One region of the Acidovorax sp. GW460-11-11-14-LB4 genome, then DNA from elsewhere that is predicted to be linked to it. Evidence: predicted binding sites of a transcription regulator. Region 1 holds the regulator's gene; the other holds the start of a gene.
What was found. Region 1 encodes FNR, which switches genes on or off when oxygen is low (the NO sensors DNR and NnrR bind a similar motif). Its sites were predicted from a motif close to TTGATNNNNATCAA; they were not measured.

Region 1 (6,093 bases):
GCCGCGACTGCACCATCATCATGAGCCCCCAGGCCATCACCGCCACATGCATGAGTGTCCAGGCGGGGCGCAGCGCGCTGGTTTGCTGGGTCAGCCATGCCAGACTGTCCATGGCCAAGGCCGCCAGTGCACCTGCGCTGGCATACCCCACCAGGCGCCCTGCGTGAAAGGCCATGGTGCGCTGCAGCGCACCACCACGCGGCGCCCAGCGCACCTCCTGCTCCGCACCACCGTCCGCCTGTGGTGCGCCGCCCTGCCGCACCAATGCTCCGCACGGCGCGGAACACATGGCCAAGCAATGGGACCCGCCAGCGAGTCCCATGAGCAAAGCAGTCCAGCCAACAGTGGCAAGCATAGGTGTCAGATGATGCGCGAAAACCGGGCGCGGTTGCGGTCCGCCTGCAGATAACGGTCAAAAACCATGGCGATACCGCGCACGAAGAACCACCCGGTGGCGGTCACTTCAATGCCCTCCGGCCCCACCCGTACCAACCCCTGCTCCTGCATACCCTCCAGCTGCGCCAACTCTGCTGCGAAGTACTGGCGGAAATCGATCAACCACGCCTGCTCCATCGGCTCGAACAGCAGCTCGCCCTGGCACATCAGGGCCATGATGGCCGCGCGGCGCACCAGGTCGTCGCGGGTCAGGGCGAGCCCGCGGACCACAGGTAGCCGCCCCTGGTCCAGGAAGTCGTAGTACTCGTCCAGCGTCTTCGAGTTCTGGCTGTAAGTCGCCCCTACCCGGCCGATGGCCGATACGCCCAGCCCAATCAGGTCGCAGTCTGGCTGCGTGCTGTAGCCCTGGAAGTTGCGGTGCAAGCGTCCCTGGCGCTTGGCCACAGCCAGTGCGTCGGTAGGCAGAGCAAAGTGGTCCATGCCCACATAGACATACCCAGCGTCCATGAACGCATCGAGTGAGCGCGAGAGCATGGACAGCTTGCTCGCGCCTGTGGGCAATTCGGCGGAGATGATGCGACGCTGTGGCTTGAAACGCTCCGGCAAGTGTGCATAGGCATACAACGCAATGCGGTCAGGCCGCAGCTGCGCCACCTGCGCCAGCGTGCGGTCAAAAGACTCTGGCGTCTGGCGCGGCAGGCCGTAGATCAGGTCCACGTTCACCGAATCAAATCCCAGCGAGCGGGCGGACTCCACCAGTGCAAAAACCTGCTCTGCAGGCTGAATGCGGTGCACGGCCTTTTGCACTTCGGCATCAAAGTCCTGCACGCCAAAACTCAGGCGGTTAAAGCCCAATTCAGCCAGGAGCGCCAGACGCTCGGAGTTGACCGTGCGCGGATCCACTTCGATCGAGTATTCGCCCCCGGGCGCCAGCGTGAAGCTGCGCTTGAGCATGGCCATCAGCTCCCGCAAGCCCGCATCGGAGAGGAAGGTGGGCGTGCCACCGCCCAGGTGCAATTGGCTCACCACCTGTCCTACGCCACAGTGCGCGGTGTGCAGGTCGATCTCGCGGCTCAGATAGCGCAAGTAGACCTCGGCGCGGTCATGGTGTTTGGTGATGATCTTGTTGCAGGCGCAGTAGTAGCACAGGGATTCGCAAAACGGGATGTGCACGTACAGGGACAGCGGCATGGCCTTGGCCAGCGTGCCCGAACGGCGCTGTTGCAGCGCCAGCACATAATCTTCCTGACCGAAGGCCTCCACAAATCGGTCGGCCGTTGGATAGGACGTATAACGGGGCCCTGGCACGTCAAAGCGGCGCAGAAGATCTGGCGAAACAGCAGTCATGGGGAAATTTCCTTGCGTACACCTTGACTGTGCCGTAGGCTCCGGGACATGTCCTTGACCTGCATCAAGTGAACCAACAAGCGATACGGCGACAATTTGATGAAGGTCAGCCGCTCGCCCGCGCCCTGTATTCAGGTTCGTGTACGGCATGCACGATATGCTCGACCAACAACCCAAGTCCATGTGCCTATGAACCCGCTCACCATCAAAGTCGCCTGCTCCAACTGCAACCTCCGCGAGCTGTGCATGCCCGTGGGCTTGAACGAAGAGCAGCTCCAGCGCATTGACGAGGTGGTTGCCGTCCGTCGCAAAGTCAAACGCGGAGGGACGCTGTTTCGCAATGGCGAGTCCTTCACGTCCCTGTATGCCATCCGCACCGGGTTCTTCAAGACCTGCGTGGCCACAGAAGACGGTCGCGACCAGGTCACGGGCTTTCAGATGGCGGGCGAGATCATCGGGCTTGACGGTATCGTCAATGACCACCATACCTGTGATGCGGTGGCACTTGAAGACGCCGAAGTGTGTGTCATGCCCTTCGACCGCATTGAAGAGCTGTCACGCGAAGTCACAGCCCTGCAGCACCACGTGCACAAGATCATGAGTCGCGAGATCGTGCGCGAGCACGGCGTGATGTTGCTGCTGGGCAGCATGCGTGCCGAAGAACGCCTGGCCGCCTTTTTGCTGAACCTGGTGCAGCGCCTGCATGCACGGGGCTTCTCGCAGTCGGAACTGGTGTTGCGCATGACGCGCGAAGAAATCGGCAGCTACCTCGGCCTCAAACTCGAAACGGTCAGCCGGACCTTCTCCAAGTTTGTGGAAGAAGGGATCGTGGAAGTCAAACAGCGCCATGTGCGCATCCTCGACACCGATGCCCTGCGACGCATCGTGAACAGCCAGCAGACCTGCCACTGACGACACTGACACCGAGCCACTTCCACGCGGAGGGCCGGTTCCGCACCAAGTACAACCATCTCTTGCGAAACGGCATGCATTGCATGCCCAGACAAGCAGGCGAAAAGGGTTCAGGGGCAGGACGATGTCTTGCGGCAATCGTCGGGGCGCTCCCCATCGGGCACCGGGCACCGGTTGACCTCGAACGGAGACATGGACAGCAGTGTCGTCAATGCGCTCGTGGCCATGGTGATGGCCCAAAACACAAAAAATGCGAGGGTGTACACCCCTTGCCGTGACAGCGCCAGGGGCTGGCCGAACCAGTGCAGGTCCTGGGGGTCCACCATGGCAAAAACCAGCATCTCCAGCACGCCCGCCATCAAGAAGGCGGGCCATGCAATCCACATCAGGCGTTGCGTCCACATATCGGTTCTGTCTCCTGGTGCTGCCTGGGGTCGCTGGGGGCAGCGACCGGAGGGTTGTCAGCGTGGTTGGTCTTGCACAGGGGTGGCCGCATGGTTGCGGGCCTTGAGGGCCGGTGCCAGGCTTTTCTCCGGCGCCACCAAGGTCTTATTGATCTCAATGCCCTGGCGGTAGTAATCCTCGGCTACCACCGGGTCAGGCCGAGAAATCGCCAGCCACAGCGTCACAAAGCCAGCCACGATCACGATGGCAGGCCCGGCAATCACCAGCCACACATGGCCGAACTTCCACCAGGGCACGGGAATTGCCGGTGTCGCGATGGCAGGGTTTGAAGACATGGTGCTCTACTCCTCAACAATATCGGTCAAAGTGCGGCCCTGAAAGGCCCCACCGGGATGCCGCTCAACGCGGCACAAGAAACACGGATTTTTCCGTCACATGGGCAGCTGCCCCTACGGCCTGCACGTCAAACTGAACCGCATGCGAGCCCGAAGTGGCAGAACCGTACGGAATCTGCAAACGCACGGCCACCCAGCGCGACTCTGCTGCGCCAATATCCACTTCGGCCTCGGAGGCCACCTCCAGCCCCTCCAGTCCACGCGCGCTGATGCGGTAGCGCTGTTCGCCCTCCGTGGCATTCATGATCTGCAGCCGGTAAATATTCTCCAGTTTGCCCCCCGCCACAATGCGCGAGAGCGCGGCCCGGTCACGCACGACATCCACCTTCAGCGGCGTGCGCACCACCAGGCTGGCCAGCATGGCAACGCACAGTGCTACCAGTACGGCGGTGTAGATCAGCACACGCGGACGCAACACGCGACGCAGCATCTGGGACTGCGTCCAGCGCTTGGCCACGCCGTTCTGGGTGGAATAGCGGATCAGGCCACGCGGGTACTGCATCTTGTCCATCACCGTATTGCAGGCGTCCACACACAACCCGCAACCAATGCACTCATATTGCAAGCCCTTCCGGATATCGATGCCCACCGGACAGACCTGCACACACAGCGAGCAGTCAATGCAGTCGCCAAGCCCCTGGGCCTTGTAGTCAATGTTCTTCTTGCGCGGGCCGCGCTGCTCGCCACGCTCAGGGTCGTAGGTGACGATGAGCGTGTCTTTATCAAACATTGCGCTCTGAAAGCGCGCATAGGGGCACATGTACTTACAGACCTGCTCGCGCATGAAGCCTGCGTTGCCGTAGGTGGCAAAACCGTAGAACAGCACCCAGAAAATCTGCCAGCCGCCTTCAAACGCCAGCAGCTCGCTGCCCAGTTCGCGGATGGGCACGAAGTACCCTACGAAAGTGAACCCAGTCCACAGGGCCACGGCGATCCACACCACCTGCTTGAGAAACTTTTTGCGGATCTTCTCGAACGTCCAGGGACCGTTGTCCAGACGGAGGCGGGCACTGCGATCGCCTTCGATCTTGTGCTCGATCCACATGAACATTTCGGTGTACACCGTCTGCGGACAGGCAAAGCCACACCAAAGGCGCCCTGCCACGGCGGTGAAGAGGAACAGCGACAGCGCCGAAATGATCAGAAGGCCGGTGAGATAGATGAAATCCTGCGGATATAGCACCAAGCCAAAGATGTAGAACCTGCGAGCCCCCAAATCAAACAGCACCATCTGGCGCTGGCCCCATTCAAACCACGGCAGCCCGTAAAACACCAGCTGCGTCAAAAGCACCATGCCCCAACGCCAGCGCGCAAACAATCCGCTGATCGAGCGCGGGTAGATCTTCTTTTGCGCTTCGTACAGCGAGATGATCTCGCCCGCAGAGGACGCATCGGCGGCGACTGGCGTAATCGGGATGACCTTGCGAGCAGGCTCGCTGGGTGTGCTCATGGTGTCGCTTTATGAACGGAGGACAGGCTTACTCTGAAAAGAAAACCCGGGCAGTGCCTCAAGCACCGCCCGGCGGACATATCAACGTGCAGCCACCTGCTTGTTCGACAGGCCCCACACATAGGCAGAGAGTACGCCGATCTGCGCCTCGGTCAACTTCTCGGCCTGTGCAGGCATCTGGTTGACCTTTCCGTTGTTGATCATGGCCGTGATGGCAGCCTCGCCCCAGCCATGCAGCCAGATGTCGTCGGTCAGGTTGGGTGCACCCAGTGCCTGGTTGCCCTTGCCATCCATGCCGTGGCAGGCCGCGCAAGCCGCAAATTTGGACTTGCCCAGCGATGCACGCAGCGAGTCGTGCGGGCTACCCGACAGGCTCAACACGTAATGCGACAGGTTGCGCACGTCTTCTGGGGTTCCCACGGCCGCTGCCATAGGAGGCATGTTGCCGATGCGGCCCTTCTCCAGCGTCTCGCGGATCTTTTCGGGTGTGCCGCCATGCAGCCAGTCGTTGTCCGTCAGGTTCGGGAAGCCCTTGCTGCCGCGTGCATCCGAGCCGTGGCACTGCGCGCAGTTGTTCATGAACAAGCGCTCGCCAATGGCATGGGCCTGCGGGTCCTTGGCCACGTCTTCGGGCTTCATGGATACAAAGCGGGCATACAGGGGCTCCAGCTCCGTCTTGGCCTTGGCCATTTCGGCTTCGTACTCCCCCTTTTGCGTCCAGTTGAGCTTGCCGGTAAAGCTGCCAAGACCTGGGTAGGCAGCCAGGTAGCCCAGGCCAAAGACGATGGTGATGACGAACAGCCACACCCACCAGCGCGGCAGGGGGTTGTTCATTTCGACCAGGTCCTCGTCCCAGACGTGGCCGGTGGTGTTGTCGGAGGTGGCAACCACCTTCTTGCGGCCTGCCATCCAAAGCAGGATGCCGCAGGCGATGATGCCGACCAGGGTCAGCGTGGTCACAAAGACCGACCAGAAGTTGCTGGTGAAGTCACTCATGGGGTGTTCTCGTTCTGGTGAAGGTCAATCTGTCTCGAAAGGCAGCTGGGCTGCCTCGTCGAACCGGGCCTTGTTGCGGCCTCGGTAGGCCCAGACCCAGATGCCAATGAAGCAGGCCATCGATGCCAGAGTGGCGACGATGCGCATGGTGGTGATGTCCATGGGATATCTCCTTTGCTTACTTGAGCGCAC
Region 2 (6,093 bases), on a different contig from region 1:
AGCGTCGCTGAAGGAAGCGGCCGCCATATGGTGCTGCGGGGCGCTGTGAACGGCGCCACGCACACACGAGGGCCGTGGCCAGCGGCTCCTGGCGCGGGCTACAGCTGGTGCGCCAGCTGCTTGATTCCCCGGATCAGCATCTCCACCGAGATCGCGACCAGGATCAGGCCCATCAGGCGTTCAAACGCCATCACCACGCGTTCGCCCACCAGGCGCTGGATGCGCTCGGCCAGCAGCAACACCACGGCACACACGGCCATGGTGACGCACAGTGCGCCCACCCATTCCCATCGCCGCTCCGGGGCCTGGGCCACCAGCAGCATCACCGTGGCCAGCGCCGAAGGGCCTGCCAGCGCGGGGATGGCCAGCGGCACGATCAGCGGCTCGCCCGGTAGCTCCGCCTGTGGTCCGTCCGCCGACGGAAAGATCATGCGCAGTGCGATCAGAAACAACACCACGGCACCGGCAATCTGCAGCGACAAGTCGCTCAAATTCATGACCCGCAGGAACTCCGCTCCGAAGAACAGGAACACCAGCAGCAGTGCAAACGCAATGAGCACCTCCCGCAGGATCACCCGCGCCCGGCGCTCGGGCGCCACGCCCCGCAGGGCATTGGCAAAGATGGGGATGTTGCCCAGCGGATCGGTGATCAGCAGGAGCAGGATGGTGGCCGACGCGAAGGTGTAGCTCACGTTGCGTACACCGCGTCCAGCGAGCGAAAGCCCTTGATCTCGATCGGGTTGCCGCTGGGGTCGTGGAAGAACATCGTCCACTGTTCGCCCGGCTGGCCTTCAAAACGCACCTGCGGCTCCAGCACGAAGGCGGTGTCGGCGGCCTTCAGTCGTGCGGCCAGCGCATGCCAGTCGGGCAACTCCAGGATGGCGCCGAAGTGCGGCATGGGCACCAGATGGTCTCCCACGTGCCCGGTGCGGGCGCTGGCAAACGGCGTGCCCAGATGCAACGAGATCTGGTGGCCGAAGAAGTCGAAGTCCACCCAGGTGTCGGTGCTTCGGCCCTCCAGGCAGCCCAGCACGCCGCCGTAAAAGCGCCGGGCGGCATCCAGGTCGGTGACGTGAAAGGCGAGGTGAAAAAGGCTGCGCATCCCGCAGAGGATAGCAGCCAGTGCCACACCGTGGCGTGGCCTGCAGGTCGGTCAGGCGACCGACGGATCGGCGGCCATGTTGTCAAACTTCTTGAAATACTGGCGCGCCATGGCCACCAGCTGGGCGTCTGTCGGATGGTCTGCGGCCACCGAGTCCACCACCACGCCGGCCACGGCCGCATGGTGTTTGGCGGCCCAGTCGCGGAACTGGTTGCGCACCAGGCCCGGGCCGGCCAGCAGCACCTCGCGGGTGTGGGTCAGTGTCTGGGCGATATCGGCAAAAAACGGCGCGAGGTCGTCGGCCTTGCCCTGGTGCTTGTGGTGGCTGCGGGACTTGATGCGCTGGGCTTCCGCGTGTTCGCGATCGAACATCACCACATGGGCTTCGGATTGGTCCATCCAGACAACGGCGTGAAAAGTGCTCATGAATCGGCTTTCTTGAAGGAGTGACAAAAAACGGGAAAGAAGCAGCCTGAGTGCGTGCATTCGCTCATGCCGCCCGCCGGTGTTGCTCGGCCTTTTCCTGGCAATGCACACAGCGTGCGGCCTCGGGCGTGGCGTGCAGGCGGGCGGCGGTGATGTGGGTGCCGCAATCCGTGCACTCGCCGTAGGTGCCGGCTTCGATGCGGGCCAGGGCGGCCTCGACCGCCGCCAGGTGTGCGGTCTCGCGTTCGTCCAGGGCAAATTCCAGCTCGCGTTCGGTGGCAACCTGGGCACGCGGGTCTTCCGGTTGTCCGAAGTGGTCGGCGGCGGCTTCGGCGCGGCCGATGACACCACCGCGCTGCGCGGCCAGCTGGGCCAGCAACTCGGATTGCTGGGCCAGTAACTGCTGGCGGAAAGGTGCGGCTTGGGTCTTGTCCATGCGGGGTCTCCTCGGGGTGATCGGATACCTGCATGGTGCGCCTGTGCGCGGCGCGCTGGGTTGACCAAGGTCAAGGGATGGCGCGCGGTGTCCCCACCCTGGTGACACCGCTGCGTGGCGGGCTCAGCGCTTGGGCGGGCGCGCCAGCATCTCGGCGGTGTTGGTCTTGCGGTCCGCGTTCACGCGCTGCACATGGGGGCGTTCGGCCATGCGGGCGAGGTAGTCGCGCACAGGCAGGTCGGCCAGGTAGTCCTTGCCGTAGATGATCTTGGTGGCGGAGCTGACCAGCGGCAGGTGAACGACGGCCGCGCAGTCGGCCATCGTGAAGGTGTCGCCGCCCACGTAGGGGCTGAACTTTGCCAACTGGCCGAAGGCGGCAATGTTCTTCTGCAGCTGTGCGCCCACCTTTTCCTTGGCGGTGTCGCTCACGGTGCCGCCAAAGAACGCCTGCGGATACAGGTTGCGTGCCACCAGCTCCAGGTGCAACTCCAGAAAGGTGATCAGCTCGCGCACCTTGGCGGCCTGGAAGGGGTCGGCCGGGATCAGTGGGTGATCGGGGTGGGCGGCTTCGATGTAGTCGGCGATCACCGCCGATTCACACAGTGCTCCCTGCGGCGTGCGCAGGTAGGGCACCTTGCCCAGCGGGCTGGCGCTGCGATCGGTCTCGCCCACCCAGGCCAGTTCTTCGGTGAACGGCAGGCCCTTTTCGAGCAGCGCAAGCTTGACCTTGTTGTAGTAGTTGCTGGCCGAAAAGCCGCAGAGTGTGAGCATGGTGTGTCTCCGATGTGTTGTAGGGGCAAGAGCACATCCTAGGCCCGCACCTGGTGCGGGGCGGTCACGCAGATGACCCGTACGCTGGCTGGCGCGGACTGCGCACCTACAATGGCGCTTCCATGTCGTTGCCGTCCCTCCAAACCATCCGCAGCCTTCGCTGGCTCGCCCGCTGTGTGCTGGCGTGGTTTGTGTTGTCGATCGGCGTGGCCGTTGCGTCGCCGCTGGTGCACCCGCAGGCAATGGAGCTGATCTGCTCCGGCTCAGGTGCGATCAAGGTGCTGGTCAAGACCGACGACGGCGCCAAGGAGCTGCCCAGCCACACGCTGGACTGCCCGATGTGCGCGCATGTGGGCGCTCCCCCTCCCGCATCGCAGGCCCAGCTGCCTGTGGTTCACCCGTTGGCGCATGCCCTGCGCCCCATCCCTGCCGCGCACATTGCAGCGCGCACCGCCGCGCCCCTGCCGCCGCGCGGGCCCCCATCGCTCTCCTGAAATCGCTATTGATTCGATAGCTGCTGGCGCATGATTCACTTGCGCTTGCGGCCTATTTGGTTTGATTTTCAGGAGTTTCCATGCGCAAAAGCCGCATGGCGCTGGCCGTGGCCAGTGCCTTTCCCGTCGTCCTTGGCATCGCGTCCGCCGGGGCTTCATCCGCATTCGCCCAGACCGCTGACAGCACCAGCACCACCAGCCATGCCCCGGTCAAGGAACTGGGCGTGGTCACCATCACCGGCGGCCAGCCCACCTCGCTGCCCACGCAGATCCCCACCACCATCGAGGGCGTGACGCGCGAGCAGATCGAGCATGCGATCAACGCCACCGACAGCGAAGACGCCCTCAAGTACCTGCCCAGTCTGCTGGTGCGCAAGCGCTATATCGGCGACTACAACCACGCCGTGCTGTCCACCCGCGCCTCGGGCACGGGCAACCCGGCGCGGTCCATGGTGTTTGCCGATGGCATTTTGCTGAGCAACTACCTGGGCAACGGCCCCACCAACGCGCCACGCTGGATGCTGGTCACGCCGGAAGAAATTGAGCGCGTGGACGTGCTCTACGGCCCGTTTTCGGCCGCCTATGCAGGCAACTCGGTGGGTGCGGTGGTGGACTACGTCACGCGCATGCCGACAAAGTTCGAGGCGCACGGGCAGGTCAGCTATCAGCACCAGCCCTTTGACCTGTACAGCACCAACGGCACCTACGGCGGCAAGCAGGTCAGCGCCTCGGTGGGCAACAAAAATGGCGACTGGTCGTGGTTCCTGAACTTCAACAAGACCGACAGCGAAGGCCAGCCGCTCACCTTCCCCACACGCCTGGTGTCTGCAGGCACCGTGGGCAGCGCGGGCACACCCGTGACGGGCGCAGTGCTGGGCAACAACCGCAGCAACCAGCCCTGGTACCTGCTGGGCACGGCCACCCAGTACCACACGCAGCAAGACCACATCAAGGCCAAGATCGCCTACGACTTCTCGCCCACCGTGCGCGCCGCCTACACCTTCGGCTGGTGGCACAACGCATCCGAGGGGCGCCCCACCAGCTACCTGCGCGATGCCAATGGCAATGCGGTCTACGGCGGCACGGTCAACATCAATGGCCGCTCGTTTGCGCTCGCGCCCACGGACTTCAATGTGTCCAACGAAGACCTCACCCATTTCATGCACGGCCTGTCGGTCAAGAGCCGCACGCAGGGCGTGTTTGATTGGGAGGTGGCCGCCAGCCTGTACGACTACCAGACCGACACCCTGCGCGCTGCTACTGTGGCGCTGCCTGCCGCGCTGAACGGCGGGGCAGGGCGCGTCGTCAACAGCAAGGGCACGGGCTGGAACACGCTGGCCGCCAAGGGCAGCTGGCGGCCCGATGGGCTGCAGGGCACGCATATCGTGGACTTTGGCTTGCAGCGCGACAGCTACCAACTGCGCACTATCGAAAACGCTACGACGAACTGGATCAGCGGTGATGCCGGCGCCCGCAACCAGGCCTTCAACGGCGACACGCAACTCATTGGCCTGTGGGCGCAAGACACCTGGAAGATCGCACCACGGTGGAAGGCCGTGCTGGGCGCCCGCGCCGAGCGCTGGAGCGCCAGCAATGGCCAGACCGGCAACGCCACCACCACGCTGAGCCACCCCGAGCGCAACGAGACCTATGTGTCGCCCAAGGCTGCCGTGGCCTACCAGGCCAGCGACCTGTGGGTGCTCAAGGCCTCCACCGGCCGTGCCGTGCGGATGCCCACGGTGGCCGAGCTGTACCAGGGCGGCATCAGCGGCAGCGGCACGCTCATCAACAACGACCCCAATCTGAAACCCGAAAAGAGCTGGACCACCGAGCTGACCGCCGAGCGCGACATGGGCAATGGCCTGCTGCGCCTCACTGCGTTTTTTGAGCGCACGAAGGACGCGCTGTACTCGCAGACCAATGTGCTGGTCACACCCAACGTGACCAACGTGCAGAACGTGGATGCCATCCGCACGAAGGGGATCGAGCTGGCTTACCAGGCCACCAACGTCTTCATGCGCGGGCTGGAGCTGGGCAGCAGCCTGACCTGGACGGATTCCAAGATCACGCGCAACGACAAGTTCCCGGCCAGCGTCGGCCAATGGCAGCCCCGCATCCCCGAGTGGCGCGCCACTGCGGTGGCCACCTACCGGCCCGATGACAAGTGGTCGTACACCCTGGGCGCGCGCTACAGCGGCAAGCAGTACAGCACGCTCGACAACAGTGACCCCAACGGCTTTGCCTACCAGGGCGCGAGCCGCTACTTCACCACCGATGTGCGCGTGCGCTACCAGATCACCAAAGCGGTCAGCGCCGCCGTGGGCATCGACAACCTCAACAACTACCAGTTCTGGAACTTCCACCCCTACCCGCAGCGCAGCTACATGGCCGAGCTGAAGGTAAGCCTCTGAAAGGAAAATATCCCATGTCTCTGAACACTATGAAAAAGATAGCTGCTGCCGCATGTTTGACTAGCGCTACAGCCCTGTTTGGCACTGCATCTGCCCATGTGGTGCTCGAATACCAGGTGGCCCCGGCCGGCGCCAGCTACAAGGCCGCGTTCAAGGTCGGCCACGGCTGCGGCGCGTCGCCCACGCGGCAGGTTGTGGTGGACATCCCTGCAGGCATGCGCGGTGCGCGCCCCATGCCCAAGCCGGGCTGGACGCTGGAGGTGCAGCGCGACAAGCTGGCCCAGCCCTACACCAGCCACGGCCGCAGCATCACCGAAGACGTGGTGCGCATCACCTGGACGGCCAAGACGCCGGACGACATGTTGCAGAGCGCTCACTACGACGAGTTTGTGCTCGTGGCCCAGGCGCCGGAGCAGGCGGGCACCGTGTACTGGCCGGTGCGCCAGGTCTGCG

Region 2: a site for FNR is predicted at 2,025-2,038, ahead of AC07X4_RS05485 (TraR/DksA family transcriptional regulator). Genes of this name have one in related genera too.

What each region holds. Positions count from the first base shown of each region.
Region 1 covers NZ_JBWKYJ010000018.1:43,146-49,238, forward strand. The annotation lists gene AC07X4_RS09420 (sulfite exporter TauE/SafE family protein) at 1-355, opposite strand, end outside; gene hemN (oxygen-independent coproporphyrinogen III oxidase) at 361-1,743, opposite strand; gene fnr (fumarate/nitrate reduction transcriptional regulator Fnr) at 1,933-2,655, shown strand; gene AC07X4_RS09435 (hypothetical protein) at 2,766-3,059, opposite strand; gene AC07X4_RS09440 (FixH family protein) at 3,117-3,395, opposite strand; gene ccoG (cytochrome c oxidase accessory protein CcoG) at 3,460-4,905, opposite strand; gene ccoP (cytochrome-c oxidase, cbb3-type subunit III) at 4,987-5,901, opposite strand; gene AC07X4_RS09455 (CcoQ/FixQ family Cbb3-type cytochrome c oxidase assembly chaperone) at 5,926-6,063, opposite strand; gene ccoO (cytochrome-c oxidase, cbb3-type subunit II) at 6,080-6,093, opposite strand, start outside.
Region 2 covers NZ_JBWKYJ010000008.1:11,050-17,142, reverse strand. The annotation lists gene AC07X4_RS05505 (Rrf2 family transcriptional regulator) at 1-11, shown strand, start outside; gene AC07X4_RS05500 (MarC family protein) at 99-692, opposite strand; gene AC07X4_RS05495 (VOC family protein) at 689-1,102, opposite strand; gene AC07X4_RS05490 (hypothetical protein) at 1,154-1,528, opposite strand; gene AC07X4_RS05485 (TraR/DksA family transcriptional regulator) at 1,593-1,964, opposite strand; gene AC07X4_RS05480 (glutathione S-transferase) at 2,088-2,735, opposite strand; gene AC07X4_RS05475 (DUF2946 family protein) at 2,858-3,229, shown strand; gene AC07X4_RS05470 (TonB-dependent receptor) at 3,310-5,640, shown strand; gene AC07X4_RS05465 (YcnI family copper-binding membrane protein) at 5,655-6,093, shown strand, end outside.